DNA from 4 places in the Microbispora sitophila genome. Region 3 is predicted to be linked to each of the others. Evidence: riboswitches for the same ligand, from Rfam matches in the RefSeq annotation. Region 3 holds a riboswitch; each other region holds the start of a gene.
The links. Region 3 has a riboswitch for cyclic di-AMP ahead of IL992_RS24920 (C40 family peptidase). Riboswitches for the same ligand answer to the same signal wherever they lie in the genome.

Region 1: another riboswitch for cyclic di-AMP. It lies ahead of IL992_RS26430 (CHAP domain-containing protein); the one in region 3 lies ahead of IL992_RS24920 (C40 family peptidase).
Region 2: another riboswitch for cyclic di-AMP. It lies ahead of IL992_RS08495 (C40 family peptidase); the one in region 3 lies ahead of IL992_RS24920 (C40 family peptidase).
Region 4: another riboswitch for cyclic di-AMP. It lies ahead of IL992_RS21715 (glycoside hydrolase family 25 protein); the one in region 3 lies ahead of IL992_RS24920 (C40 family peptidase).

The regions. Positions count from the first base shown of each region.
Region 1 is NZ_JADBGC010000015.1:30,563-37,816, forward strand. Features, by position in the region: gene IL992_RS26405 (aldo/keto reductase family oxidoreductase) at 1-845, shown strand, start outside; gene IL992_RS26410 (zinc-binding dehydrogenase) at 922-1,965, opposite strand; partial or broken gene IL992_RS26415 (MFS transporter) at 2,111-3,236, opposite strand; gene IL992_RS26420 (helix-turn-helix domain-containing protein) at 3,499-4,110, shown strand; gene IL992_RS26425 (ArsR/SmtB family transcription factor) at 4,199-4,546, opposite strand; gene IL992_RS26430 (CHAP domain-containing protein) at 4,662-5,351, opposite strand; cyclic di-AMP (ydaO/yuaA leader) riboswitch at 5,366-5,499, opposite strand; gene IL992_RS26435 (sensor histidine kinase) at 5,707-6,876, opposite strand; gene IL992_RS26440 (response regulator transcription factor) at 6,873-7,254, opposite strand, start outside.
Region 2 is NZ_JADBGC010000004.1:92,741-99,994, reverse strand. Features, by position in the region: gene IL992_RS08510 (Nramp family divalent metal transporter) at 1-815, shown strand, start outside; gene IL992_RS08505 (glycosyltransferase family 4 protein) at 828-1,937, opposite strand; gene IL992_RS08500 (gluzincin family metallopeptidase) at 2,088-2,996, opposite strand; gene IL992_RS08495 (C40 family peptidase) at 3,100-3,660, opposite strand; cyclic di-AMP (ydaO/yuaA leader) riboswitch at 3,735-3,889, opposite strand; gene IL992_RS08490 (C40 family peptidase) at 4,204-5,166, opposite strand; gene IL992_RS08485 (NYN domain-containing protein) at 5,303-6,619, opposite strand; gene IL992_RS08480 (GNAT family N-acetyltransferase) at 6,996-7,254, shown strand, end outside.
Region 3 is NZ_JADBGC010000013.1:268,849-276,102, reverse strand. Features, by position in the region: gene IL992_RS24935 (cellulose binding domain-containing protein) at 1-727, opposite strand, end outside; gene IL992_RS24930 (VOC family protein) at 1,444-1,842, opposite strand; gene IL992_RS24925 (helix-turn-helix transcriptional regulator) at 1,959-2,948, shown strand; gene IL992_RS24920 (C40 family peptidase) at 3,117-3,656, opposite strand; cyclic di-AMP (ydaO/yuaA leader) riboswitch at 3,751-3,908, opposite strand; gene IL992_RS24915 (MarR family winged helix-turn-helix transcriptional regulator) at 4,270-4,710, opposite strand; gene IL992_RS24910 (isochorismatase family protein) at 4,769-5,311, shown strand; gene IL992_RS24905 (hypothetical protein) at 5,388-5,615, opposite strand; gene IL992_RS24900 (serine hydrolase) at 5,642-6,064, opposite strand; gene IL992_RS24895 (hypothetical protein) at 6,346-7,254, opposite strand, start outside.
Region 4 is NZ_JADBGC010000011.1:184,259-191,512, reverse strand. Features, by position in the region: gene IL992_RS21725 (oxygenase MpaB family protein) at 1-966, opposite strand, end outside; gene uppS (polyprenyl diphosphate synthase) at 963-1,688, opposite strand; cyclic di-AMP (ydaO/yuaA leader) riboswitch at 1,967-2,113, shown strand; gene IL992_RS21715 (glycoside hydrolase family 25 protein) at 2,126-2,848, shown strand; gene secD (protein translocase subunit SecD) at 2,927-5,173, opposite strand; gene IL992_RS21705 (hypothetical protein) at 5,207-5,689, opposite strand; gene IL992_RS21700 (hypothetical protein) at 5,960-6,331, shown strand; gene IL992_RS21695 (TraR/DksA family transcriptional regulator) at 6,667-7,014, shown strand; gene IL992_RS21690 (rod shape-determining protein) at 7,011-7,254, shown strand, end outside.

The DNA.
Region 1 (7,254 bases), on a different contig from region 3:
GCGGCACCTGGACCCTGGGCGACCTGACCGTAACGCGGTTCGGCTACGGCGCCATGCAGCTCGCCGGCCCCGGGGTCATGGGCCCGCCCGCCGACCACGACGGCGCACTCGCAGTCCTCCGCGAGGCCATCGAGCTCGGAATCACGCACATCGACACCGCCAGCGCCTACGGGCCGCGCGTCACCAATCAGCTGATCCACGAAGCGCTGCACCCATACCCAGAATCGCTGCACATCGTGACCAAGGTCGGCGCGACCCGCGACGAGCACGGCGGCTGGCCCCCGGCCCGACAGCCCGAAGACCTGCGCCGCGCCGTCCACGAGAACCTTGAAACCCTCGGCCTCGAGGTGCTCGACCTGGTCAACCTCCGGCTCGGCAACGCCCAGGGACCCCAGCCCGGCTCGCTCGCCGAGCCCCTCGAGACGCTCGTCGAACTCCAGCAGCAGGGTCTGATCCGCCACCTCGGAGTCAGCAACGCGACGGCGGAACAGGTCGCCGAGGCACGCGCGATCGCGCCGATCGTGTGCGTGCAGAACATGTACAACCTCGCCTACCGCCAAGACGACGAGCTGATCGACGAGCTCGCCGAAGAGGGCATCGCCTACGTGCCCTTCTTCCCGCTCGGCGGCTTCAGCCCGCTGCAGTCCTCGGCGCTGTCGGCCGTAGCCGCCCGGTTGGACGCGACGCCGATGTCTGTCGCCCTGGCCTGGTTGCTGCAGCGGTCGCCGAATATCCTGCTGATTCCTGGCACGTCGTCGGTGGCGCATCTGCGCGAGAACCTCGCCGGCGCCCGGCTCTCGCTCTCCGACGAGGAACTCGCCGAGTTGGACAAGATCGGCCGCTAGCGGGGTAGCCGCGGGTCCACTGCTCGTGGCAGGCGTGCCCGACGCCCCGCGGCGCCCACCCTGCCGTGCCTGGTAATCAGGGTTTGATGAGGACCTTGAGGCTCTTGCGGTCGGCCATGTCCTGGTAGCCGGCCGGGACGCCGTCCAGGTCGGTGGTGGCGTCGAAGACCTTTCCCGGTTCGATGGTGCCGTTCAGGATGTCGGGCATCAGTTCGTCGATGTAGGCGCGGACCGGCGCGGGTCCTCCGGCGAGTCGGATGTTGTGGCGGAACAGGCCGCCCATGCCGATCGGCGCGTCTTCGTACTGCGGAACGCCGACGCGGCTGATGACGCCGCCCGGGCGGACGACGCCGAGAGCCTGCCGGTAGGCGGGCATGGTGCCGACGGCCTCCAGGACCACGTGCGTGCCGTGCCCGCCGGTGAGCTCGCGGACCGCCTCGATGCCTTCCTCTCCGCGGGCGGAGACGACGTCGGTGGCGCCGAACTCGCGGCCGAGGCCGGTGCGCACCTGGTGGCGTCCCATCAGGATGATCTGTTCGGCGCCCAGGCGCTTGGCCGACAGCACCGCCAGCAGGCCCACAGCGCCGTCACCGATGACGGTGACGCGGGTGCGCGGGGTGACACCGCCGGCCACGGCGGCGTGGTAGCCGGTGCCGAACACGTCCGAGAGTGTCAGCAGGGACGGCATGAGGGCCGAGTCCGCTTCTACGGGGAGCTTGACGAGGGTGCCGTCGGCGAGCGGGACACGGACCGCTTCGGCCTGCCCGCCCTCGTCGGGCAGGCCGTCGAAGAAGGTGGCCTGCGGGTGAGTGCAGGAGGTGTGCAGGCCCTCGCGGCAGAAGTCGCAGGTGTTGTCGGAGATGGCGAACGGCGCGACGACCAGGTCACCCCGCTTGAGGGTGGTCACCTCGGAGCCGGTGTCCTCGACGATGCCGATCAACTCGTGCCCCATCCGGGCAGGGCCGTCTTCTGACTTCATCGAGCCGTAGGGCCACAGGTCGCTGCCGCAGATACAGGACGCGGTGACGCGAACCAGCGCATCGGTGGGCAGCTTGATGACCGAGTCAGGCACCTCCTCGACCCGGACGTCACCGGCGCCGTACATCAAGGTTGCACGCATCAAAATGCTCCATTCACAGATGGTTGTGTTTCAGGTGGTGGCGGCAGGACAGCAGCCCCGGGCCGTGACCGCGAGCTGGTTTCAGCGTTGTGGCTCCTTGCCGCCTTCCCCCAGCTGACCTGGCCATACACCCGGTGGCGGGGACCTAGTGCGCGGGTGGCGCAGAGCGGCGGCGCTGGATGACGGCGATGATGATCGTGGGGATCAGGGTCAGCGCGGCGATGGCGGTTCCCACCCCGGCAGGACCGATGGCGCCGAGTGTGGAGCCGAGGGCGCGCCCGGCGATCCAGGACCCGGCCGCGGTGCCGAAATTGAACGCTGAGACGCTCAAGGCGGAGGCCAGGGTGGGCGCCTGACCGGCGAAGCGGACCGACAGGGAGATCAGCACGGGGTTGGCGCCGAGCCCGAAGAACCCCAGCAGCGCGACCAGAACGACGGCGGCCCAGGCATGGCCTGACAGCAGGCAGATCGCCAGCAGCAGGATTGTGGCGCCCGCGGCCGCCGCGATCGTCGTGGTGTGCGGACGGACATCCCCGAGCCGGCCCCCGACCAGCGAGCCCGCCAGGGCTCCGGTGCCGAAGCCGACGAGCACCAGCGGCACGAGCCCGGCCGCGATGCCCGCCCGGCCGGTCAGCAGCGGCGCGATGTAGGAGTAGGCGGACAGCACCCCGCCGGTCGTGGTCGCGCAGGCGGCCAGCACCAGCCACAGGCGCCCCGAGCGCAGGGCCGCCGCCTCCGACCGCACCGACACCGCCCGGTGATCACCGTCGTCGTGCGGGACGGTGCGGGCGATCAGGACGGCGGCCGCCACCGCCAGGACCGCCAGCGCCCAGAACGGGCCCCGCCAGCCCATCAGTTGCCCGGCGAACGCGCCGATCGGCACCCCGACGACGTTGGCGAGCATGCCTCCGGCACCCACCAAACCCAGGGCTCGGGAGCTTGCCCCAGGGCCCGCGGCGCGGCCGGCGGCCACGTTGGCCACCGCCCAGAACGCGCCGGTCGCCAGCGCCGTCACAAACCGTGCCGCCAGCAGCAGTGCGAAAACTGGAGCCGACGGCGACGACGAGGTGCCCGGCCGCGAACACGCCCAAGGCGAGCATCAGCGTCAACCGCCTGGACAGCCGCAGCGTCAGCATCGCCATCGACGGCGCACCGATGATCATCCCGACCGCGAACACCGTGATCAGCAGTCCCGCCTGGGGCACGCTCACTCGCAGGTCGCCCGCGATCTCCGGCAGCAGGCCCGCGACCACGAACTCGGTCGTGAGCATCAAGAAGGTGCCCACCGCCAGCGCATAGACCACCAGCGGGAGCCGCGCGGGCACTCGCCCGCGCTCGCGGAACGGGCCGGCGGCCCGCTCGGCGACTTCTCCACACGTACTCCTATCCGTCTCCGTATCGGGGGTCGCGTTCAACGTGCTGATCCAGGAAACCCGCGTGGCCGCGCGCGAGGCAGAGCGCGTTTATAGGGGGGACAAGCTCAACCCCCTTACCCCTGCCACCTGCGGAAACCCTGCGGCTACCGTGGAGGGCATGGATCACCGACCCGACAACCGCGACCAGATCCGGGATTTCCTCGCCACCCGGCGCGCGAAGCTCACACCGGAGCAGGTCGGGCTGCCCACCAGCGGCCGGCGCCGGGTCCCCGGGCTGCGCCGCGAAGAAGTCGCGGTTCTGGCCGGAGTGAGCACCGAGTGGTACACCCGGCTGGAGAAGGGTCACATCAGCGGCGTGTCCGAAGACGTGCTCGACGCGGTCGCCCACCGGTTCTTCGTCGACTGGGACGCCGCCGCCGTCGCCACCGCCGCGCTGCTACGCGCCGAAGCCGGACGCGAGCCCCGTGACCGGGCCCTACGTGATCTCGTCGGAGAACTGTCCACGCTCAGCTCCGAGTTCCGCAGCCAGTGGGCCGCCCACGACGTCCGGATCCGCCACGACGGCACCAAGCGGCTATGGCACCCACAGGTCGGCGATCTGGAGCTGACCTACCAGTCCCTCGATCTGCCCGTGTCCAACCGAACGGTGTACGACCTCACCATCTACACCGCCGAGCCGGGCACCGCCGCCGAGGACCGGCTCAAACTCCTCGCCAGCCTGGCAGCCACCCAGCCCCAGGCAACACACCCCACCAGCCAGCCGCGCTGAGCGTTCTCGCCGGCGGCCTGCTGGCGAGCCGGCCGGGATCATCCGCCACGCCGCCTGACGGGAGCCGTCGCATCCGGCACCCGCCGATTCACGGACGGGCGTCGTCCCGCAGGCGGCGCTCCCGCCTGCCGCGGGCGAGTTCGGTGCCCAGGGCGTCCAGGCGCTGGTTCCAGAAGCTGCGGAAGTGGTCGAGCCAGGTGTCGACCTCGCGCAGCGGCGCGGGATCGACGGCGTACAGGCGCCGGGTGCCCTCGGCCCGGACCGTCGTGAATCCGCTCTCCCGCAGCACGCGCAGGTGCTGGGACACCCCGGGCTGGGAGATCCCGAACTCCTCCTGAACGATCGCGCCGATCTCTCCGGCGGAGCGCTCGCCCTCGGCGAGCAGTTCCAGGATCCGGCGGCGCACCGGGTCGCCGAGGACGTCGAACGCGTGCATGCCGCCAGGCTCGCAGCTCACGCTCTTGTAGGTCAATTTGCGGCAGCCGGGCGACTTTCGGCGGGTACGGCGAAGCGCGCCGGGATCACCGGCGCGCTTCTGGGGCCGTCGTCCCTCAGGAGGAGGCGGTGGTGGACGCGGAGGTGTCCGCGGGGTACATCGGGTAGCCGTACCCGGCCACCTGCCAGGTGGGACGGGTGCGGGCCTCGACGGCGCCGCCGTCGCCGGTGTTGCCCTCGATGGTCCGGATCGTGCCGTCGCCGTTGTCCTTGACGACGAAACCGACGTGCTGGACGTCGTCGATGTCCTTGCTGCCGTTCCAGTTGAAGAACACCACCGCGCCCGGCTTGGGCGTGCGGCCCCAGCGGCCGTGGTCGGCGAACCACTGGGCGTGCTTCACGGTGTAGGCGTCGGAGCCCATGACCGGCCCGATGCCGAGCTGCTGGCCCACCCAGGAGACGAACATGTCGCACCAGGGGGCGTTCAGGTAGCCGTCGATCGTGCCGCCGTCGCGGGCGAGGGTCTCGCGGGCACGGGGCGTGGACATGTACCAATGCTGGAACTTGGTTCCGCCGCCGTTGGCGTTCTCGCTGATCCCGATCTGGCTCCTGGCCAGGTTCAGCACGTCGGCCGCGCTGACCTTGGGCAGCGTGGAGGCGATCTCGGCCATGGACTTCGCGGCCGCCGGGCCCTTGCCGGTGGTGGGGTTGTCTGCTGCGTGCGCGGCCGGCGACGCGATCAGCACGGCAGAGGCGAGGGCCCCGCCCGCGAGGGCAGCGCGAACACAGGTGTTGAGGACGTGCATGGTGGGGCGTACTCCCTTACTTCCATGCCGCCTACCGGGTTAGCTGACGGGTTCGGGCTGGAAGTCGCCCTACGGCAGGTATGCCGATTCACCCCAGGAGAGGTGGGTCCCCGGCTCCGCGCGGACGCGGACTCGGCGGCCGGGCGGCAGGCCGGGATGGCCGGCCGCGTCGGTCTGAGGAGGGCTTCTTGACCATTGAGATGAGCAAGTGCGCCCTGAGCTGCCTAAAACGTAATAGACCAGGTCAAACCGGTCAAGTTAGAACAACCCAGATTTTACTGGCCAGTAGGCAGCAAACCCGGCATAGCGGGTATCCGAGCCGCACTTCGATCATCGGCGGCAGGAGAACCCCGGCTCACCTCGGCAGGCGTACGGTCACCACCAGGCCGCCCTCCGGCCGGGCGAGCGCCTCCACCCCGCCGCCGTGCGCCACGGCGATGGCCCGGACGATGGACAGGCCGAGCCCCGCCCCCCGGGCGGAGCGGACGCGGTCGCCGCCGAGCCGCCGGAACGGCTCGAACAGGTCGTCCACCTCGTACGGCGGGACCAGGGGCCCGGTGTTCTCCACCGTCACGCTCACCCCGGCCTCGTCCTCCCGCACCCGGACCCAGACCTCTCCGTCGCGCACGTTGTACTTGATCGCGTTCTCCAGCAGGTTGACCAGGCAGCGTTCGAGGAACAGCGGGTCGCCGTGCGCGACCGCCGGGCACAGGTCCTCGTGGACGACCACCTTCCTGCGGCGCGGCTGCAGGTCGATCTGCTCCATCGCCATACGGACGACCTGCCGCACGTCGACCGGCTTGCGGGCGGTCAGCTCCTGCTCCGACTGCGCCAGCATGAGCAGGCCCTCGATCAGCCGTTCATACCTCGCGTTGGTGCCGAGCAGCGCGCGGGCCAGCGCCTTGAGGTCCTCCGACGCCGCGGGCTCCTCCAGCGACACCTCCAGGACCGTACGGTTGACCGCCAGCGGGGTGCGCAGCTCGTGGGAGGCGTTGGCGATGAACCGGCGCTGGGCGTCGAACACCCGGTGCAGCCGGTCGAGCATCGCGTCGAAGGTGTCGGCGAGGCGCTTGACCTCGTCCTGCGGGCCGCGCAGCGCGATCCGCTCGTGCAGCGTGCTCTCCGACAGCCGCTGCGCGGTCTCGGTCACCCGGTCCAGCGGGCGCAGCGCGCGGTCGGCCACGAGGTAGCCCAGCACCACCGCGACGGCCCCGACGAGGACCATGACCACCACCGACGAGCGGAGCACGTCGCTCAGCACGTCGGCCGCCCCCTGCTCGACGTTGGTGCGCACCCGCTGCGCGAGCATGTCGCTGTCGGGCAGCCTGCCCCCGAATACGGCATCGGGGGCACCGGTCACCTTCGACGCCACCGCCACCACGAACCGCTGGTTGAGCGCCCGCGCGGTCAGCAGGTGGGTGAACCACAGCAGCACCGATCCCGCCAGGAAGAACAGCCCGCCGTACAGCAGGGTGAGCCGCATCCGCAGGCCGAGCCGGCTCCACAAGGACAGGACGCGGGTCACAGCCGATACCCCCGGCCCGGCACGTTCTCGATCACCGCCGGCTCGCCGAGCTTGCGGCGCAGCGAGGTGATCGTGACGCGCAGCACGCCCGTGCCGGTGTCGGCGTGCTCGTCCCACACGCTCGCCCGCAGCCGGGCCGAGGTCACCAGCCCTCCGCCGGCGCGCATGAGCTCGTGCAGCACGTCGAACTCCTTACGGCCCAGCGCCACCTCCCGCCCGTCCCGCATCACCGTACGGCGGGCCGGGTCGAGCCGGATCCCGGCCCGCTCGATCACCGGAGGCACCGCCCGGGGCGAGCGCCGGGCCAGCGCCCGGATCCGGGCCACCAGCTCGGCGAACGCGAACGGCTTGACCAGGTAGTCGTCGGCGCCCAGGGAC
Region 2 (7,254 bases), on a different contig from region 3:
CGCGCGGACGCCGCCGGTTCGAGGCGACCGTCGCGGCGATGCTCGCGGTGGTCCTGGCCGGCTTCGCCTACCAGGTGCTGCTGTCGGGGTCCCTCGCCGGTGTGGCTGGCGGTTTCGTGCCCCGCCTGGCCGGGACCGACAGCCTGCTGCTGGCCACCGGGATCGTCGGGGCGACCGTCATGCCCCACGTCGTCTACCTGCACTCGGCCCTCACCCAGCACCAGGGCGCGCACGGCGGGCCCGAGGAGGATGTGCGCAGGGAGGATGTGCGCAGGGAGGCCGTGCGCGCCAGCCGGATGGACATCGCCGTCGCCCTCGGCGCCGCCGGTCTGGTGAACATGGCGATGCTGACCGTGGCCGCCGCCGCCTTCGGCGGCGGCGATCCCGGCAGCCTCCAGGCCATCCACGCCGGTCTCGGGCAGGTCCTCGGCCCCGGGGCGGCCGTCGCGTTCGCGCTCGCCCTGCTCGCCTCCGGCCTGGCCTCCTCCAGCGTGGGGACCTACGCCGGGCAGGTGATCATGGCGGGGTTCCTGCGCCGCCGCGTACCGCTCCTCGCGCGGCGGCTGGTCACGATGCTCCCGGCCATGGCGGTCCTGGCCGCCGGGGTGGACCCCACGCGGGCGCTCGTGCTGAGCCAGGTCGCGCTGTCCTTCGGCATCCCGTTCGCCCTGGTCCCGCTCGTGGCGTTCACCAGCAGCAGGAAGCTGATGGGCGACCTCGTCAACCGCCGCCTCACCACCGTCGCCGGCGTCGTCGTCGCCGCCGTGATCAGCGCGCTGAACGGCTTCCTGCTCGTGGAGGTGTTCACCGGCTGAGGCGGCCTCGCGTCACAGAAGTGCGGCGAACCGGGCCGCGACGAGGTCCCAGCGCCACTCCTCCTCGATCCAGGCCCGGCCCCGCTCGCCCATCGCGCGGGCGCGGGCCGGGTCGGCCAGCAGGTCGCACAGCGCGCGGGCCACCGCCGTGTGCGACGCGCCGTCGACCACCAGGCCCGTCTCGCCGTGCCGTACGGCGTCGGGGGCGCCACCGGAGGACCCCGCGACCACCGGCAGCCCGGTCGCCGACGCCTCCAGGTAGACGATGCCGAGGCCCTCGACGTCGAGCCCCCCGAACCTGCTGCGGCACGGCATGGCGAACACGTCGCCCGCATCGTAGTAGGCCGGGAGGGACGCCCAGGGGACGGACCCGGTGACGACCACCGAGCCGGTCAGGCCGGCCCGGGCGGCCGTACGCTCCAGCGACCGCCGGAGGGGGCCGCCGCCGACCAGGAGCAGGACCGCGCCGGGAACCCGCCGCAGGACGAGCGGCCAGGCCCGCAGCAGCACGTCCTGGCCCTTGCGCGGCACCAGCCGGGAGACGCACACGACCACCGGCCGGTCGCCCAGGCCGAGCGACGTGCGGACCCGGTCGCCGCCCGCCCCCGGGTGGAAGGCGGCGGTGTCCACGCCGGGCGCGAGCCGTACGAGCCTGGAGGCGGGGACGACCCGGGCGATCCGGCGGCGCGTGTAGTCGCCGAGGTAGGTCACGACGTCGGCCCCCGCCCCGATGCGGCGCAGCAGGGCGCGCGCGCCCGGCAGGCGGGCCCACGACGCCTCGTGCCCGTGGGTCAGCATGACGATCCTGGCCGCGCCCGCGGCGCGCAGGACGGGGGCGAGCAGCCCCAGCGGCGCCGCCGCCCCGAAGACGACGGTGGCGCCGTCCTCGACGAGTTCCGCCGCCCTTCTCGCCACCGAGCGCGTCGGCAGCATCAGCGAGGAGGGATGACGGACCACCTCGTACGGCTGGCGGGCGTCGAACTCCTCGCATCCCTTCCAGCGCGGGGCGTACACGACCACAGAGCCGGGCGGCCTGCGCGAGGCGAGGCCGTGCACGAACGCCTGGATGCCGCCCGGTCTGGGCGGGAAGTCGTTCGTGACGATCAGCGTCCGCTTCGTCATCCTCACCCCCGCTGCCGGCGTGGTCGCGCGGTCCGCCCGCGCGCCGCCCGGGAACGCATTGTCGCAGCCACGGCCGCCACCGTCGCGCTGTGCAAATCAGGCGCCCTGCGCAAATCAGGCGCCCTGTGGAGATCGGGCGCCCTGTCGTGATCAGGAACGGGCGAGCCGCTCACGCGCGTACGACCGCCATTCGCGGGTCAGGCCGTCGGCGGTCAGCCCGAGCACCTCCCGTAGGGCGGCGCCGATCTCCTCGCGCAGCGCGGCGCGGTAGAGGGCGACCAGCCTCCGCTCGCCGAACCTGGCGGCGATGTAGCGGCAGGCCAGCCACGCCTCCTCGTACGCCTGGGCGGGCCTGGCGGCGAAGTCGGCGGGCCCCGGCAGGGCGTTCAGCGCCGCCCTCCCGGCCGCCACGTCGGCGGCCAGCTCGGCGGCGACCGCACGGACCGGCAGCCCGCTGTCCAGGTAGCCCACGTAGTCGGCGAAGCCCTCCATGAGCCACATCGGCACGGCGCGGCCACCGGCGGTCGCCACGTGCGTCAGCTCGTGGGTCACGACGACCAGGCGGCCGGTCGCGGACAGGCGGGCGAACGCGGCCGGCTGCACGATCACGCGGCCGCCGGTGGCCACGGCCGCCAGGCCGTCCACCTTCGCCGGCGCGGCCAGCACGGCGGCCTGCTCCTCGGTGCGCGGCACGAGGACCACCGCGCCGCCGTACCCGCCCCAGATCCTCGTCACCGTACGGCCCGCGCGATCGGCCAGCGCGGCGATCTCGGCGACCAGCGGCCGGGGCGACCCGACGACGACGGCGCGCTCGCCGCGGGCGACGGAGGCGCCGGTCCACATGCTCGGTTGCTCCCGTACGGCGGCCCGGGCATCCAGCCGCAGGGCGAGCAGCGGGTCGGGCGGCGCCGCGGCGGCGGGCCCGGCGAGCAGCGCGGCCAGCGCGGCGGCCACGGCCGCGATCCGGCCGACCCCGTGGGGCGGAACTTCAGGCCGGCGCCGATCGGCCTCGGCGCGCACGCCGGGCACGCCCCCGGGCACGCCGCTCGTGGCAGTCACGCCGTGCATGCTAGCCAGCACGTGTCACGGCCCCGTCCACCTCGGCGAGGTGGACGGGGCCGTGAGGACGGCGCCGGTCGAGGGGGCTGGTGACCGGTGCCCGTCAGACGCCGGGGCGGACGGCACCCACGAAGGTGCTCCTCCGGTAGGCGTCCAGCTTGTCGATCCGGACCCGCGTGCCGCTGTGCGGAGCGTGGATCATCTTGCCGTGCCCGACGTACATGCCGACGTGGCCGCCGCCGCTGGTGAAGATCAGGTCACCGGGCTTGAAGTTCCCCCAGGACACCTTCTTCCTGACCGCGCTGCGGATGGACCACGTCGTGCGCGGCAGCCGTACGCCCGCCTTGCGCCAGGCGTACTGGACCAGGCCCGAGCAGTCGAACGCGCCCGGTCCCGTGGCTCCGTAGCGGTAGGGGTCGCCGATCTGCTTCTCGGCCACCTTCACCGCGCGCTGGGCCTTGGCCCGCTGGAGCGCGGCCCTGGTGACCTTCCGCTTGGCGGCGCGCTTCTTGGTCTGCTGCTTCTTCGCGGCGGCCTTGCGGGCGGCGCTGTTCGCGCTCTTCGCCGTGGCCGTCTTCGTGGCTGTGGCCGTCTTGACGACCGTGACCGTCACCGTGTCGGCCGCCGCCGGCTGTGCACCGGCGACCCCTACGGATGCCGTCAAAGCGGCACCACCAAGGGCAATTCGGGCAAGACGGGACAGGCTAGCGGGGGTGGTAGACAGGATCTCTCCTCGGGTCTTCCGCTCACGCCTACCGGGTTAGCTGACGGGTTCGGGCGGGGAAGTCGCCCTACGGCGCGCGATGCGCCGATTCACCCCGGACCTTCGCGTGAAGGTCGATGGTTCCCCGGCTCCGTGCCTCCTGACTGCACGGACTCGGCAGGCCACCGGCGCCGGGGGATCCCGCGAGGGGGAGGGTGATGGAGAGCGCCGGTGACGGTGGATGACTGCGCGACCGGCCGGCCGGACCGGGAGCGCGGCGGCGAGGCGTGCTCGCCGCGGCCCAGAAGCTACCGAGGACTCGCCGCGTTCGGCAAAGTCCTCCAGCCGGATAAAGATCGGATAACGAAGGCGGCGGAGAAGAAACCGCAGCTTACCCGCATCGCAAAGGGCTAAGTGTGACTCTGCTCACAATCTCGGCAACAACGGCTAAACCAGGTCACACAAGTCACAAAAGGCACAAAGATCACAGAGACGGCCTGGCCCTCAGGGACGGACGGCTCCGATCGCGTGATACTCGGCGAGTGTGACAATCTTCACAACATCGCCGGTCTGCGGCGCGTGCACGACCTTGCCGTCGCCGGCGTAGATGCCGACATGCCCGTATCCGGCGTGCCAGAGCAGGTCGCCCGGCTGGAGCTCGTCCAGCGAGACCCTGCGGCTCGCGCCCCAGGCCCACTGCTCGTAGCTGGTCCGCGGCAGCGTCACGCCCGCCGCCGCCCACGCGGCCTGCACGAGTCCGGAGCAGTCCCAGGCGTCCGGTCCTGTGCCCCCGTAGCGGTACGGCTTGCCGACCTGCTTGTAGGCGAACTGGAGGGCCGACAGCGCGTTGCCGGACGCCGGCCCGGTGTAGACGACGCCGGCGCTGTTGGGATTGCCGGGGTTGTACGTCCCGAGCGAGCGCAGCAGCTTCATCTGCTCCCTGACGAGCTTGTCGACCTTCTCCTTCTCGTCGGCGAGCTCGCTCTTGACGTCGGCGGCCTCCTTGTACACCACCTTGCTCTGGTCGCGGCGGTCCTTGAGGTCCTTGATGGCGCCCTCGTACTCCCTGAGCCGCCCGGCCCGCTCGGCCGACATGTGGTTGAGCGTGGCGAGGCCGCTGAGCATGGCGTCGGGGTTGGGGCTGTAGAAGACGCCGCCCCACGACCCCATCTCGCCGACCTGGTAGCTGCTGACGGCCATCGAGACCAGCCCGGAGCGGAGCGCCTCGACCCGGACGTTCTGCTTCTTGTAGTCGTCGTTGATCGCGAGGTACTTCTGCCTCGCCTTCTTCCACTTCTCGTTGGCCGCGTTGTAGCGGTCCACGAGCTTGTCGGCCTGCTCGTTGAGCTTGTTCAACTTCGCCTTGGCCTGCGCGACTGTGGGCTTCGGATCCGCCTGCGCGCCCGTCACCGGCGTCAGCAGGACCACGGCGGCCAGACTGGCGGCCACCGGCACACGCCCTCGCACTGAGGCCCCCTTTAGATCAACGAAACCTGCGGCGCGACTCTATCTAGGCGATCTTGAAGCTTCAACCTATTCGCAGGTATTCGCGGCAGTCATCACTCACGGTGACGACGCCGGGCCGGAGCGCGCGTACGGCGCTTCAGCCGCGGCCGAGACGGCGCAGCAGCAGGAGCGAGGGCACCGGCCGGGCGCCCATGCGGCGCACCGACTCGGCCACCTCCCGGTCGGAGGAGACCACCGCGATGGCCCGCCCCGGCGGCTCCGCGCGCACCAGCGTGCGGATGAGGTCGTCGGCGATCTCCCCGGGCGCGCTGAACATCACCCGCACCCCGCGCGGCGCGGACACCTGGACGGGCCCGTTCAGCTCGGCGCCGTCGAACACGCACGTCACCTCCGCCCGCGTCTGCACGGCGAGCCCGCCGAGCCCGGTCAGCAGCCGGGCCCGCTGGTCGGCGAGGGTCAGCGACGGATAACCGGTCTTGGTCACGTTGTAGCCGTCGACGATCAGGTGCAGATGGGGGATGGCCAGGAGCTGGTCGAGGAGCTGGGGGTCGTCGTTGGCCAGGGCCCGCGCGGGCACGGCCGTCACGCCCGGCTCGCCCGGCAGCACCGCGTTCACGTAGTCGGCCGGCCTGCTGATCGTCGTGGGCAGGCCGAGTTCCTTGCGCAGCCCGGCGGCGGCGTCCTGGAGCGCGTCCAGCAGTACCCGCACCCGGGCGTCCTCGATGCTGCGACCCTCGCGGGCGGCCCTGCGGCTCGCCTCCAGCTGGCGCTCGGCGTCCGCCAGGCGCTCCCTCAGCCGGCGCAGCTCGGTCTCGGCCGCGCCGTTGGCGCTCGCGACCCTGGCCCGCGCCTCGGCCGTCTCCGCCTCCAGCTCGGCCGCCCTGGCCTCGGCGGCCCTGACCCGCTCCCGGGCGTCGTGCAGCTTGCGCCGCAGGTCGGAGTTCTCCGCGCGGGCCGCCTTGAGCTGCTCGCGCACCCGGTCGATCTCCTCCTTGGCGGAGGCGCGCTGCGCCGCGAGCTGCTCACGCAGCCGCGTCTCCGCCTGCTCCCGCTGGGTGCCCGCGGCGGCGGCCTGCTCCAGGTCTGTCCGCGCCTGCTCGACCAGATCCGGCCAGCCGGGCGGGCGGGTCAGGTAGGCCGCAGCCGCGACCAGCACCGGCTCGGCCGCGGGGGGCACCGTGCCCTCGGCCAGGCTCGCCACGAGCTCGGGCCAGGCGGTCTCCACCGTCTCGGCCACCCGCTCGCGGAACTCCTTGTCGTTCTCCAGCTGGGCCGCGATCGGCGCGCTGCCCAGACGGGCGCGCTTGCGCGGGTCGAACTTGGCGATGTTGCGCAACGGCGGCGGCACGGCCGCGGCGGGCATCGAGCCCAGCACCTGCGCCGCGACCTCCACCACGTGTAAACGGACCTGCTCGGGCAACGGACGAGACAGGCCTTCTCCGGCTGAACTCATCTCGTCGCTCCTCGGTCGTGTCCTACAGATCTTCTGCTCACTGCGGTCGCCCCGGCGGCGCCTCGCGGTGCTGTCGCCCCCGAGTGCGAGAACGTCCCCGATGCCCGCCGTCCGCGAGGCGTGAGCCTCGCGGCGCGCCCACCGGACCGCCCTCACACGGCAAGATCTGCGAGACACTCCCTTGTTCTTGTCTTCCTTCAAGGGTACGGCCGTCGCACCGTGTCCATGTCGCGTTCATGATCTGTGACCGTGCTCGCGGCGGCGGCGAGACCGGGCCGGGCGCGGCGGGGCACAACCCGTTGGCGGGCGTCCGGCTCCCGTCCCTACGCTTGGCGGCGTGTTCACGCGTCCGGCTCCCGTCCCTACGCTTGGCGGCGTGTTCACCCCTCCGTACCCGATCACGACCCCCCGGCTGGTCCTGCGCCCGTTCACCGAGGCCGACCTCGACGACCTGTACGCCTTCCACTCCCTGCCGGAGGTGACCAGATACCTCTACTGGGACGCCCGCACGCGGGAGGAGACGAAGGCCGCGCTCGACCGGAAGATCGCCTGCGCGTCGCTCGGGAAGGACGGCGACGTGCTCAGCGTGGCCGCCGCGCTGGCCGGCGGCGGGCCCGTGATCGGTGACCTCACGC
Region 3 (7,254 bases):
GAGTCATGGGGGTGCAGCCGTTGTTCGTGACGAACCTGTCACGCAGTGACCGTCCCTGCGAGATGTTGAGCACCGAGTCATGGGTGCCGTGGATTCCCATGTACGCGACCGGCTGGGTGCCGCCGTTGCACCCGCTGAGCTGCGCGCCGGAGTAGACCGCGACCGCACGGAAGACCGTCGGCCGGGCACACGCGACCGCGAAGCTCATCGCGCCGCCGTAGCTCCATCCCATGGCGAAGCGCTGCGTCGTGTCGACACAGAGATCGCCCTCGACCCGCTTCAGCACGTCGTCGGTGAAGGTCAGGTCTTCACCGTTGGTGTTGCCCCAGCCATTGTTGATGCCCTGGGGCGCGATGAAGATCGTGCTGTTGTTCGAAAGTTGCTTGAGCCCGTAGTAGGACCAGACGGCTCCGTCCGATCCGCCCGTGTCGACAATCTGGGCGGTGCCGTTCAACCAGTGGTACGCGAAGATCAATCGGTAGGGGTGGTTGTTGTCGTAGTTGTCGGGAATCCTCAGGATCCAGGTGCGATTCTTGCCGCTGGTCGTGATCGTTTGTGAACCGCTTCTCAGCGTCGGGGTCTTGCCGCATCCGGCGGTCGCCGCTGCGACGGCGCTGATCGAGGACGGCGTGGTCGCGCCGAGGCTGTCGCTCAGTGCCATACGTCCCGTGGTCAGGACGAGAAGTGCGGCGGCCGCGATGGCGGTAAAGATGGATCTCTGTCTCAACTTCACGCAACTCCTTTTGCCGTTCGAAAATCGACATGCGTCGATAGGGAAGCCATTTGTTTTTCCTTCACCCGGTGGATCGTCCGCAGTCGGCATGTGGATGCCGGCCGTGCGGCCTCCCCGGACGGATTCGAACGCTAAGTGAGCCCACCGTCAGTCGACCCGCAGGAGCGCGGCGACCGACCATCGTCGGCGCGCGCGTGCTCGCCTTCCCTCCTGCTGCAGAAGAGCATGGCGAGTTCAGATGCCCGTTAGCGCTGGCATGGCGTTCGCCGGAATCTGCCGATCCCGATCAGTTCCGTCTGGCGTTGAGCCAGCAGACATGTTAACGCTAACAGTGACGGGGGCGGCCAAATGCTCCTCTCTGCCGGGCGACTGGAGGTGGTGGCGAAGCGGAGCAAATATGAAGTCATGAGATCTGTCAAGAATTTCGCCTTCTCCTCGGGAGTCCCTCGCCGGTAACCGTCCATTCCCGCGGTTCTGACCAGGAAAGAAGCAGCGGCTGCCGTTGCCGCCGGGATGAAATTTTCATCGTCGGCGCCTCGGCTACTCCGGAGACGAGGCCGCCATTCGGCGCGGTGCCGTTTCCGTCATCCCATCGCCGAACGGCTGGGCGTTTGGCATCACCCGGTGGCGCCGATCGTCGGCATTTGTCGCCTGGAAAACACCTGGACGATTTTGGCGCGGGCGGTCGAACGAGGGGCGGTGTCGCGTCGTCAGCGGGCGAACTTCTCGATGGCGGCCGGGCTGACCGGAGTGAAGAAGTTGACGAGGTTCCCGTCGGGGTCGCGGAACAGGAGAGACCGGTTGCCCCAGGGCATCGTCGTGGGCTCGTTGACGAACTCCTCGACGAAGCCGACCAGGTTCTGATGCACGCCGTCCACGTCGTCGACGAGGAACTCGATGATCACGCTGCGGTTGCCGGCAGGCCGGGCGGCGCCGGGGGCGAAGAGCGGGACGGTGCGGGTGCTGCCGATCGCGAGGGTGGCGGAGGCGGTCCTGAGCTCGGCGAAGTCCTCGCTGGACCAACTGGCCCGCACTCCCGTGGCTCGCTCGTAGAAGTCGACGAGGCGCGCGACGTCGCCCGTGATGATGCGGATCGATACGAAGTCCATGGTGATCTCCCTGGTTCGTGGGGGTGTCCTCCCGCGGCACACTAGAGCGAATACCGGACAGAAACCGCCCAGTATTTTCACTAGATTGTTGTGACGTGGCTCGACCTACTCATCGCGTGCTCACACTGCTGGAGCTTCTGCAGTCGGGCGGCATCCGGACCATGGCCGAGCTCGCCGACCGGCTCGGCGTCGACGAGCGCACCGTGCGGCGATACGTGGACCACCTGATCGACCTCGACGTGCCCGTCGAGTCCGTGCGCGGCCGCTACGGCGGGTATCGGCTCGCCCCCGGATATCGCATGCCTCCGCTCATGCTGAGCGACGACGAAGCGCTCGCCGTGCTGCTCGGCCTGGTCGCCGGCCGCCGGTCAGGGTTGACGACGACGACGGGCACGGCGAGTGAGACGGCGGCGGCCAAGATCCGGCGGGTCCTGCCCGAGCGGCTCGCCCGCAGGCTCGGCACCGTGCTCGAATCCCTCGCCTTCACGGCTCCGCCCGGCGAGTTCGCCGCCCCGGAGACCGCGGTCCTGCTCTCCGTCGCCGATGCCGTGCGTCATCACCGGCCGATCTCGATCAGGTACACCGCCGCCGACGGCCGGCGCAGCGAACGCACGCTGCATCCGTACGGGCTCGTCGCCCATTCGGGCCGGTGGTACGTCACGGGTGCGGATCCCGAGATCGGCGAGGATCGGACCTTCCGGCTGGATCGCATCGCGGACGCGAGGACCCTGCCCGGTTCGTTCGAGCCGCCCGCCGGGCTCGATCCGGCGCAGCACGTCCTGTCGGGGTTCGCCAAGGCTCGGTATCGGCATGAAGTGGTCCTGCGAATGCAGGGAACGGTCGAGCAGATCCGCGCCCGGCTTCCCGCCGGCGTCGCGACCGTGGAGGAGTCCCCGTCCACGGAAGGCGCGGATCCCGAGACCGAGGGCTGGCTCCGCGTCGAGGTGCGGGCGGAGCGGCTCGACTGGTTGCCTCCGGTGCTCGCGTCGCTCGACCGGCCGTTCGTCATCGAGCGACCGGACGAGCTCCGCGGTCTCGTCGTCGCGCTCGCGGAGCGGCTCGCGGCCTCCGCCCGCAAGGTCCCGCCCCCGCCGGGCACAGGCTGAAGCGCAGCGCTTGCAGGAGAGTGGGGACGTCGACGCGCCTCAGTCGACGGAGCAGTTTGGGGTCGTTGCGCCTCATCGCGGATGGCGCGTAGTCCGATCGGCAGAGATGCCCTTGGCGGCGGCACGCCCAGGGACATCTCCGCCGAGGATGTATCCGCGGCCCCGGGGTCAGACGCCGGGGCGTACGGCGGTGAGGAAGCTGCTCCTCCAGTAGCCGTTGAGCTTGTCGACGCTGACCACCGCGCCGCTGTGGGGGGCGCTGATCACCTTTTTGTGCCCTATGTACATGCCCACGTGGCCGCCGCCACTGGTGAAGATGAGGTCGCCGGGCTTGAGATGCGCCAGGGAGACCTTCTTCTTGACGGCGCTGAGCATCGACCACGTCGTGCGCGGGAGCTTGACGCCGGCCTTGCGCCAGGCGAACTGGACGAGCCCGGAGCAGTCGAACGCCCGTGGGCCCGTGGCGCCCCATATGTACGGATCGCCGAGGTGCCTTTTCGCCACCTTGATGGCGTGCTCGGCCTTCTCCTGCTGGAGAGCGGACTTGGTGACCTTCGTGTTCGCGGAGTCATCCGCCGTGGACGCCGCGGGGGCCGCGCCGTTGTACGGGGTGGTCACCGTGGCGGGGGGCTCGGGTGGGATGACCGTCGAGGCCGTTGGCGGGGCTGCCACCGCCCCCGACGCGGCGGCCGCGGGGAGCGCGCTCAAGGCTCCTACGGAGGCGGTGAGTGCTGCGCTACTGATCGTGACGCAGGCGATGCGGAGCAGAGTGGTGGAGTTGGTAGACAGGGGATCTCTCCCTAGGGTCTTCCGCTTGTGCCTACCGGGTTAGCTGACGGATTCGGGCGGGGAAGTCGCCCTACGACGCTGACGCGCCGATTCACCCCAGACCTTCGTCGAAGGTCGATTGGTTCCCCGGCTCCGGGCCTCCTTGCTGCACGGATTCGGCATCACCGGCGCCCAGGGGGGCGGGAGGGCGTGGCGACGGTGACAGTGGATGGTCGATTTCGAACACCGGCCGGGTTCGTAACGGCGGCGTCACGTGGACCCCGTCGTAGGGCAAGGAAACTACCAACTTGCCCCATATTGTCGCAAAGGCCCCAAACGGGTAAGGATCGCGTAAAAAGGATCAAAAGCCCAAAACCGCAGGTCAAGGAGTGTCTGCACGGCGGGGAGTGTGATGCGCGTCACACGCGTCGAGCGCTTTGCGGGCCGTCAACGCACGCGCGTATAGCCAGCGAACGGCGCGCCGGAACGACCTGGCCGACGTCTCCTGTGAGTCGTACGTGCTGAGGTTGGGCAGGGAGGGGATGTCGGCCGCCTAGTCGGCGGGCAGGCCGTTGCGGCGGGCCAGAGTGCCCAGGGTGCTTCGCAGCGCCTCCGTCTCCTCGGGGCTGAGGCCGGCGGTCAGTTCCGTGTCGAGTTCGGCCGCCGCCGCGGCGCATGTGGCCAGCAGCTCCCGGCCCTCGCCGGTGAGCGCGAGTGTCTGCCTGCGGCGGTCCAGGGGATCGCGTTCACGTCGTACGGCGCCGAGCTCCTCCAGCCGGTCGGCGAGCGACACCACCAGGCTGGGTGCCACGTTCATGAGCTTGGCGATGTCGAGCTGAGAGGTCGCCGTTCCGGACTCCAGCAGCGCCAGCAACCCCACGTGTTTGGGCTTGAGGCCGTGGTCGGCCAGGCGTGCCGAGAACCGCTCGGTCATGACGGCCCCCAGCGTGCCGAGCCGGAAGGCCAGCGTGGAGGTCAGCTTGACATCGTTCATGCCCATAATGCTACCGTCTCAATATCATTCAAACTATGAACGATTAGGAGTCAGAACGGTGCTGAATCCCGCCTCCGTCCACGTCGTGTTCGCCGACCTCCAGGACGGCATCGTCGACGTCAGTGCCACCAATCCGGCCTCGTCCGTCCGCCGCGCGGCCAGGGTTCTGAACGGACTCGTCACAGCCCTCGGCATACCGTTCACCGTCTCTGCCGCACCTCGCCCGGGCGGCCCGGTGATGATCGAGGAGGTGCCGGACGGTGAGCCGTACGTGCGCACCGGACCGTCCTGCTGGGACGACGCCGTCTGGCGTGAGGCCGTCCTGGCCGCGGGCCGTCCCACCCTGGTGATCTGCGGGGTGACGACGGAGATCGTGGTGCTGCGCACCGCCCTCGACGCGCTCACGCACGGCCTCGGCGTACAGGTCCTGGTAGACGCCTGCGGAGGCGTCACCGCCCGCACCGAAGACGCCGCCCTGCGGCAGATCGAGGCCGCGGGCGGCGTGGTGACCTCCGTGGCGGGTTTCGCCGCCGACATGGTGCGCGACTTCACCACACCCACCGGTCGGCGGGTGATCACCGCCCTGCACGAACTGGTATGACTCGCCGACCCTGGCCGTCGATCGCCCCGGCTCGCGCAGCGCTGGTCTCCCTACGGCTTCACGAGGGCCGTGGTCACTACTTCGGCGGTTTCGGCAGGCCCGTACGGTCTCCCGGGACATTCCGTCCGAGCCGTACGACGACCGTGTCCGAGCCGGGATCGACCTGGACGACCTGACCGCCGAAACCCAGTGCCCAGTGCATGTCGTGAGGTGCGCCGTCGACCAGGCGCCGGCGCGGGGCGGCGGAACTCCGCTCTCGCGTGCTGGGCTTCAGCGGGTCGACGACGGGACCGCGGGCGTTCATCCACCACAGGTAGCCGTACGCGGCGTTCAGCTTCTGCGACGGCCGGCCGGTCGCCGCCTCGCCCAGACGTCCCCGGGGGCCGCGTCCTGGGCGAGACCGACGGCGAAGCCGGTGCGACCGGCGGCCCGTACGAGGCGGCGGTAGTCGGTGTCGACATCCCAGTGCCGGCCGGAGACGTTGGTCAGGATGTCCTTGATAGTGACGTCTGCGGAGGGGGTGCCCGCCCATTCGGGGACGTACTCAGACACCTTGTCGTCGATGGAAAGCCTGCCCTCCGCTTCGGCGATGCCGACCAGGGTGCCGGCGTAGGACTTGGTCGCGGAGAAAACCTCCTGGCTGGTGGTCGTGTCGGTGCCGTTCCAGTGCCAGTCGGCCACGAGTCGCCCATGCCGGATCACGACCAGGCAGTTCGCGCCTCTCCTCCCGGCATCGAGAGCGATCTTCTCCAACCCGGCGCGATCGAAACCGGCGTCATCCGGGCTGATGCGACGCCATTCCGCTCCCGGATAGACGGTCGTGGCGGGACGGAGGGTGGCCGACGGAGTGGGAAGACCTGTCCGCGTCTGCGGTGGTGTGGTCTGGGACCCGGCCGAGCACGCCGAGCCGAAGGCGGCGGCTGCGAGAGTCGGCGTCAGGACGCCCCGCGCGATGAGGGACTTCGCTCCCCCGCATGCTCACCTCTCCGCCTTCGGCCACTCCTACCGGTTCACCGTATGGCGATTTCAGCCGGTCAGCGCGTACGCCAGAAGGTGCCGTCGGCCGAGGGGTCGTCGGGGTCGCCCTGCGGCACGGTGAACCCCGCACCCCACACCGTCGCCGTCCCGGGCCTGCGCGCGATCGAGAACAGAGCGGCGTCGGTGCCGGCCTTCCGGGGGAGCGGAGTGCTCCGCCAGGCCGAACCCGTGACGTGCCACAGGGTGGGGTTCCAGCTGCCCTGCACGACCCACACGCCGCCCTTGCCGTCGGGCTCCACCTCCGTGTACGGCTGGGCGTTGACGGCACCGACTGAGGCGAGCCATGAATGGCCGTTCCAGCGCATGACCAGGGTGCGGCTGTAGGTCACGTCGTCACCCTCGTCGTCGGCGCCTTCCCAGGTGACGCCGCCGACGGCCCACACGTTGCCGGGGCTCACGACGGCGATGTCGTTGAGGACCGCGGCGGCGTCGGGCGCGGGACGCGTGATCGCGGGCGTGGGCACCAGCGCCCAGGACCTTCCGTTCCACCGCATGATCGCGGGACGATCGCCCTTGGTTCCCGCCGCCCAGACGTCACCGGCCTTGTACGCGTCGACGGCGGCGGCGCGGGCCGGCAACCGCACGCTCTTCCAGGAGGACCCGGTCCAGTGCCGGGCCGAGGCCGAGGACTCGGCGACCGCCCAGACGTCCTTCGCGCCCGTTCCGTCGGCGTCCGTCGCGGAGAAGCCGCTGCCGAGCGAGGCGGTGGACCACGCGCGGCCGTTCCACCGAGCGGCCTTCCCCGGACCGAAGACCCACACGTCCCTGTTCGAGCTGGCCGTCACGGCCGTCAGTTCGTACGGCGGGCTGCCGGGGAGCACCTTCCACGATCCGCCGTCGAACCACTGGACCAGGCCGCGCTGCCCGCCGTTCACGACCCGGTGTCCGGCCGCCCACACCGACCC
Region 4 (7,254 bases), on a different contig from region 3:
GGCCGCCGTCTCCGGATCGGGCGTGAGGAGGCGCAGGAGCGCCCCCGCCTTCGCCGCGCCACGGCGGAGCCCTTCCAGCACGGGCGGTCCGGCCGGCGCGTCGCCGTTTCGCTGCGGGGCGTACGCCGGGTCGAGCATGGTCATGACCGTGTCGAGCCGCGTCCACGCCTCCGGCAGCACCCGGGTCGCGAGCCGGGTGGACAGGTAGGCGGCGTGCATCAGCGTGCGCGTGCCCGGCAACTCGGCGAGCCCCAGGCGTGCGCGGAGCGACTCGGGCAGCGACGCCACGATGATCGCGGTGGCCGCGGGACCGGCGAGCGCCCTGCCCGCCGCCCACACGGCCGGCCGGTCGCGGAGCAGCGGGGGAGCGGGCACCTGCGCGAACAGGCGGTCGAGGATGACGTGGACCGCTTCGGTGTTCTCCAGCCGATCCTCCACCACGGACGCGTAGTAGCGCCAGAACTCCCGGACTGTGGGCGGAAGCTTGCCCCCGTAGGGGTCCATCAGGGCGAGGAACGACTGGAACTCGGCGTACAGCCGGTCCAAGGTGGGGCCGTCGACGGACTCGCCGCTCAGCCGGCACATCGTGACCGTGGACTCGAAGAGCGTCGCCACCACCCAGGCGCGCGCCTCGGAATCCGCGGCGTTGAACGGGCGGCCCTCGGCATCGGTGCCGGTGATGCGGGCGTGCAGGCGGTTGAGCCGGGCTGCTTCCCGCTGCCGGACCCGCGCGTCGGGGTCGACCATCCGCTGTGAGCTGAGCACCGTGTTGCGCAGCCGTCGCCACGGGTGCGCGACGAAGGTCGAGTTGGTGATCAGCGCGGCGCCGATCTGCGGGTGCGCCGCCTCCAGGACGATGGCCCGGGTCGCCACCAGCCCCCAGCGTGTCTGCCGGGTCAACCGGTGGAGCATCGATCCCGGGCCGAGCGGATCGGCGTCGGTTCCGGCTGCTGCTGCGTCGCTCATCGACATCCCTTTCCTGTAGGAGCCGGTGCCTGTACGCCGCCGAACCGGCGGTCGCGCCGTCGGTAGACCTCCAGGCATTCCCAGAAGTGCTCGGCCCGGAAGTCGGGCCACAGCACCCGGGGAAAGACCCATTCGGCGTAGGCCACCTGCCAGAGCATGAAGTTGGAGATCCGCTGTTCACCGGAGGTGCGGATGACCAGGTCCACCTCCGGCATGTCGGGGTGGGGCAGACGGCGGGCGAAACTCTCCTCGGTGACCTGCTCGGGCGGCACCCCGTCGCGGATCAGCGACCGGGCGGCCTCGACGATGTCGCGGCGACCGCCGTGATCGAACGCCACCGTCAACGTCATCCGCCGGTTGTCGCGGGTCAGCGCCATCAGGTCGGCGATGTCCCTGGCCAGCGCGGGCGGGATCCGCGAGTCGGTGACCCCGAGGAACCGGCAGCGGATCCCGCGTGTGTGCAGTGCCAGGGCGTGTTTCCGGATGGCGCGCCGCACCAGTCGGAGCAGGACGTCGACCTCGGCGGCCGGCCGCCGCCAGTTCTCCGTGGAGAAGGCGTACAGGCTCAGCCACTCGACGCCGGCCGTATGGGCCGCCTCGATGACGTCGATCACAGCGGCCTCGGCCGCCCGATGCCCCGCGGTGCGGGGCAGCGACCGCTGTGCGGCCCACCGGCCGTTCCCGTCCATGACACAGGCGACGTGATGAGGGATGCCTCTCACCCCACCCGCCCTACCGAAGTGACGCAGACCCCCAAGTGAATCCCTCCGAGGACGGACTCTTTCACAGATTGTGACGCGACGAACACTTACCGTTGGTAATCGCAGCCCTTACTTGCCTGGCGGTGGCGGCCCGAGGTGGTATCGGGCCAGGTAAAGACATGTTTTGTCCTGTTTACACCATTCTTGTCGTGTGTGTACCTTTAGTGCACACGGCATGGGTACGGAGCGAATTCCGCCGTCCTATCCCCTTGCCGTGTCGTTGCCCGGACCGCGCGATCATCGCGCGGCCGCCGAATCCGCGTCACGTGGAGCCGGGGACCCACTCTCTTCGGGGTGAATCGGCGCGTAGGCCCCCCAGATGCGCCCGTAGGGCACTTCCTGCCCGAACCCGTCAGCTAACCCGGTAGGCGGCATGGAAGCAAGGAGTCAACCCCGTCATGTCCAGCCATCGGCTCTCCCTCGGGAGCCGGCCCTTCCGCCGGCGCCTGCGCTCCGCCCTCGCGGCGGCGACCCTCGCGGTCTCGGCCGCCACGGCCACCGTCACTGCGGCCGTCGTCCTGCCCGCCCCGGCCTACGCGAACCCGCACACGTACGGCCAGGACGTCTCCGGCTACGAGGCCGACCACGACTGGATGAACAGCCGCGCGCAGTTCGGCTTCATCAAGGCCACCGAGGGGACCTCGTGGACCGACTCGTCCTTCCCCCGCCACTGGCGGGAGCTGGAGAAGAAGGGCATTGTCCGCGGCGTCTACCACTACGGCCATCCCTCCAATGACCCCATCGCCGAGGCCGACCACTTCCTCGAGGTGGTGAACGCGCAGCCGAGCAAGCCCGGCGACATCCTGGTGCTCGACCTGGAGACCACCGACGGCGAGTCCGTCGAGCACGTCAACCAGTGGGCCAAGACCTGGCTGGAGTACGTGACGGCCAAGACCGGGACCAAGCCGATGTTCTACAGCGGCTGGAACTTCGCCAACGAGTACGGCCACGGCCTCGGCCAGTACCCGCTGTGGGTGGCCCACTACAGCAAGGCCCCGGGCGACATCACGCCGCCCGCCGACTGGAAGTCCTGGGCGATCCACCAGTACACCGACTCGCCCATCGATCAGAACGTCTCCGCACTGACGCCCCTCCAGTTGCGCGCGCTCGGCCGTCCGTAGCCGTACGGACCCCGGGGCGGGCAGTCCCGCCCCGGGGCCCAGGCCGGCCGATCAGACCAGGCCGGCCGATCAGATCGGTCAGACCACGGCGCCGGAGCCGTCGCGCCGCACGGGCCTGGCACGCGGGGCGGCGGGAGCCGGCGGCGGCTGCGAGTTGCGCCTTTCCAGCGCGATCGCCGCCGGCCCGGCAACGAACGACGACGACAGCGTCCCCACGATGATGCCGATCAGCAGGGCGACGGCGAAGTCGCGCAGCGAGTCGCCGCCGAACACCGCCAGCGCCGCCAGGATGAACAGCGCCCCGAGCCCGGTGTTGACCGTGCGCGGCACGGTCTGCAGGATCGCGCTGTTCACCACGCGGCCGAACGGTTCCCCGCGCCGCACCGGCCACAGCTCGCGCACCCGGTCGAACAGCACGACCTTGTCGTTGACCGAATAGCCGATGATCGTGAGCATCGCGGCCAGGAACACCCCGTCGATCGGCTTGCCCATCCAGGCGAACGCTCCGACGACGACGGCCGCGTCCACGAACAGCGCCGCCACGGCCGCCGTGCCGAACGTCCACCGGAACCGGAACGCCAGGTAGACGAGCTGCGCGGCGAGCGCGACGGCGAGCGCGATGAGCGCGTTGCGGCGCAACTCCTCGCCGAGGCTCGGCCCGATGAGCTCGTCACGCTGCTTGGTGACCTCGCCCACGCGCCGGTCCAGCGCCTCCTCCATGCGGACCACGTCGTCGGCGCTGATCTGCCCGGTGCGCACCGAGATCGCGTCGTCCGATCGCTGCACGACGGCCGAGGGGAACCCGGCGTCCGCCACCGCCTGTCTCGCCGCCGTGACGTCGACGGGCCTGCTCGTGCCGAACTCGACGATCCGGCCGCCGGTGAACTCGACGCCGTAGTTCAGCCCGCGGGTGACCAGTCCGGCTCCCGCGAGCACGAGCAGTCCGGCCGCGACGCCGAGCCACAGCCGCCTGCCGCGCATCAGGTCGGGGTCGCGCCGGGTCAGCCAGGTCCTGACCCGGCCGATCGAGCCGATGCCGGAGGCCCGGGGGCCGATCCTGCCGATCAGGGCGGCGGCGAGCACCCGGGTGATCAGCATCGCCGAGATCAGCGAGGCGAGCACGCCGATGGCCAGCGTCACGCCGAAGCCCTTCACGGGCCCGGAGGCGAGCCAGAACAGCAGCCCCGCGGCGAGCAGGGTGGTGATGTTGGAGTCGGCGATCGCGCTCCAGGCGTTCTTGAAGCCCCGGTCGAGGGCCGCCTTGAGGCCCCGGCGGGGCGCCTCGCCGTACTCCTCCCTGGCCCGTTCGAAGACCAGCACGTTGGCGTCCACCGCCATGCCGATCGCGAGGACGAACCCGGCCAGGCCGGGCAGCGTGAGCGTGGCTCCCATGGCCACGAGCCCGGCGTACGAGATCAGGCCGTAGCAGGCGAGCGCGACCGCGGCCAGCACGCCCACCAGCCGGTAGACGACGCCGATGAACACCGCGGTCAGGATCACCCCGACGACGCCGGCCTTGGCGCTCGCCGCGATGGCGTCGGCGCCGAGGGTCGGGCCGACCGTCCGCTGCTCGACCACCTCCAGCGGCACCGGGAGCGAGCCGCCCTTGATCAGCACCGCGAGGTTCTGCGCCTCCTCGGGCGTGAACGACCCGGTGATCTGCGTGGTGCCGCCGGAGATCCCCGCGTCGCAGGCCACCGAGTCGGCCACCTGCGGCGAGGAGATGATCTCGTTGTCGAGGACGATGGCGACGCGGCGCTTGTGGTCGCCGACCGGAGCGCAGGCCGCCTTCCCGGTCAGCTCCCGCCAGGGGCCGGGCTCCTTGAAGTCGATCGTGACGAACCAGCCGGGCCCCATCTGGGGGTCGCTGCGCGCGGCGGCGTCGGTGACGCCGGCCCCGCTGAGGGCGACCGGGCCGAGCTTCAGCTTCTGGCCGCTCTCGTCGGCGACCGCGTCCTTGTCGCCGTCCTCGGCGGGACCGAGCACCGGATGGAAGTTGAGCTGAGCGGTCTTGCCGATGACCGCGGCGGCCTCGCGCGGGTCGAGCACGCCGGGCAGTTCGACGATGATCCGCCTTTCGCCGGAGCGGACCAGGGTGGGGTCGACGACTCCGAGGGCGTCCGCCCTGCGCCGGAGCACGTCGAGGGCACGGTCGGTGGCGTCGGCGTCCGCCTTGACCGTGGAAGAGTCCTTCGTCTCGAAGACGAGCTGGGTGCCGCCGCGCAGGTCGAGACCGAGACGCGGGGCCATGGTGAGGGCGAGCAGCAGTGAGGTCGCGATGACGGCGAGCGCCGCCACCGCGCGCCACAGGGGCGCACGGGACATGAAGCCTCCACAGGCGTACGAGTGGGAAAGGTCTCAGTACGCCGTGGAGGGAGGAGCGCGCGCCGAGGCGGCCCGGCGCGGGCACTGTGCGGGCGGGCCGTCGTGGTGCGGCCCGGCCCGGGTGACCCGGGTGCCGCCGCGCGGCGTCGCCGGGTTGGGCAGCACGACCGGACCGCCGGACGCGCCGGGGCCGCCCGCGCCCGCCTGGACCCGGGGCGGGTCGCCCTGGGCCGGCCGCGTGGCGTGCGCCGGAGGGCAGTTCCGCGTGTCGGTGAGCCGGGCGCCGTCACGCGCCGGAGACCAGGCGCGGGCCGCCTGACGTACGGCGAGGTGGGAGCCCGCGGTGTGAAGGGCTGCGGCGTGAAGGGCTGCGGTGTGAAGGCCCGCTGTTTGGAGGCCCGCGGCGCGTTGTGGCGCCTCCCACGCGGACGCGGATGCGGACGCGGGCACTCCGCCGGCGGTCAGGAAGATCGCGTGCAGCAGGAGCAGCAGCACGGCGGTCAGCCTGCGTCGCACGAGCCTTCCCTCCCTCCGGCACGGCTCGGCCCTCCCTCACGAAGGCCCGGTCTTCCGGCCACCGTAGCGACTTCCGCGCGCGGGTGCCGCATCCGGCGCGGGTGAGAAGGGGAGCCGGGGGAAACGGAAAACGCACCCGGGCGGACGGGAATGGTTTCCGAGAACGGGTACGCACAACGAATGGCGGAAATCGGGCCCGGGCAGATCGGGAGAAACGGGCAACGGGAAACGCAGATGACCGTTTCGCGAAGGTGGGTTATGGTCGGTCTCATGGCGACCTCACGACGTGGCACGTGCGGGTCCACCGCCTTCACGTTGGTGGTGGGCCTGCTGATGCTTGCCCTCGCGCTGGTCGCATCCACGCCCGCCTGGTACGGCGGCGATCCCGCCCAGCGCGCACCGCAGGCCGCCGCCGAGGTGTGGACCCCGGGGGCGTGGACGCCGCAGTCGGCGACCCTGCCCACGGGCGCCGCCGGTCCCGAGCATCTGCCGTTCCCGTTCCGGCCGCGCACCGCGGCGGCCGCACCGGCGGCTCCCGTCTCCGCATCGGTGCACGCCCGGCACCACGAGGACATCGTCCTCAGCCCCCAACAGACCGGGCACCGCACCGCCGGCTCGCGCAGCCCACCACAGGCCCTGTGACGCGAGCTCGCTCGGGGCGCGCCGGAACCGCGGCACCGTCCCGGTTCTCGTCGTCGCGCGCCTGACCCGTCCCCGGCCACGCCGGCCCGGCGCGTCAGGCGGCCGGCGACGCGACCGGTGACCCGGTGCTCGCTTTGGCGCACCCGCACTCTGCCGTCCCGCCTCGGCCGCCCAGGCGGGCGGTCGTCGCGCGCTCCGGTTTCGCGGGGCCGCCTTGCCCTTGACCACCATCACGCGGGCCCACCCGCGTACTCGTCTCGCGCACCGGCACCGGTGCGTCGATGGCGCGCGTGCTCGCGCGCCGACCTCATCCCTCACCTGGAGTGATGCCGCTTATGGCAGAGATCAGGTCGCCGGGCCTCCTCATGGAGGAGTGCCGGCGGTACACCGCGCAGCTGTCCGAGCTGCGCATGCTGCTCGAGGAGCGGCTCCACGCCGCCCGGGCCGAGCTGGCCCGGTTGTGCGATCTGCACGACGCGTGCGACGTGGCGCCGTCCGCCGCGCGCGTACGGCAGGCGTGTCTCGACGTCGCCGCGATCGAGGCGGCGCTGGAGCGGATGGATCGGGGCCTCTACGGCACCTGTGTCCGATGCGAGGCGTTCCTGCCGCTCGACCGGCTCCGGCTCGCGCCGCACGTGCAGCAGTGCGCCTCCTGCGCCGGTGAAACCCGGATGACGGCATGACGGTGATGACCGGCATGACGGGTGTCAACGGGAGGAGGGGCGGGGGAGCGGCCCTGGCCCTCGACCTCGGCACCGCGCGGACCCGGCTGATGCTGTCCGGCAGCACGGCGATCAAGGAACGGCCCTCGGCGTGCGGCGGTCCGGGGACGGCCCGCCAGTGGCCCGTGCGGCACGGCATGGTCGCCGACATGCCGGGTTGCGCCCGGCTGGTCCGCACGGCGCTGAGCGACGCCGTGACCG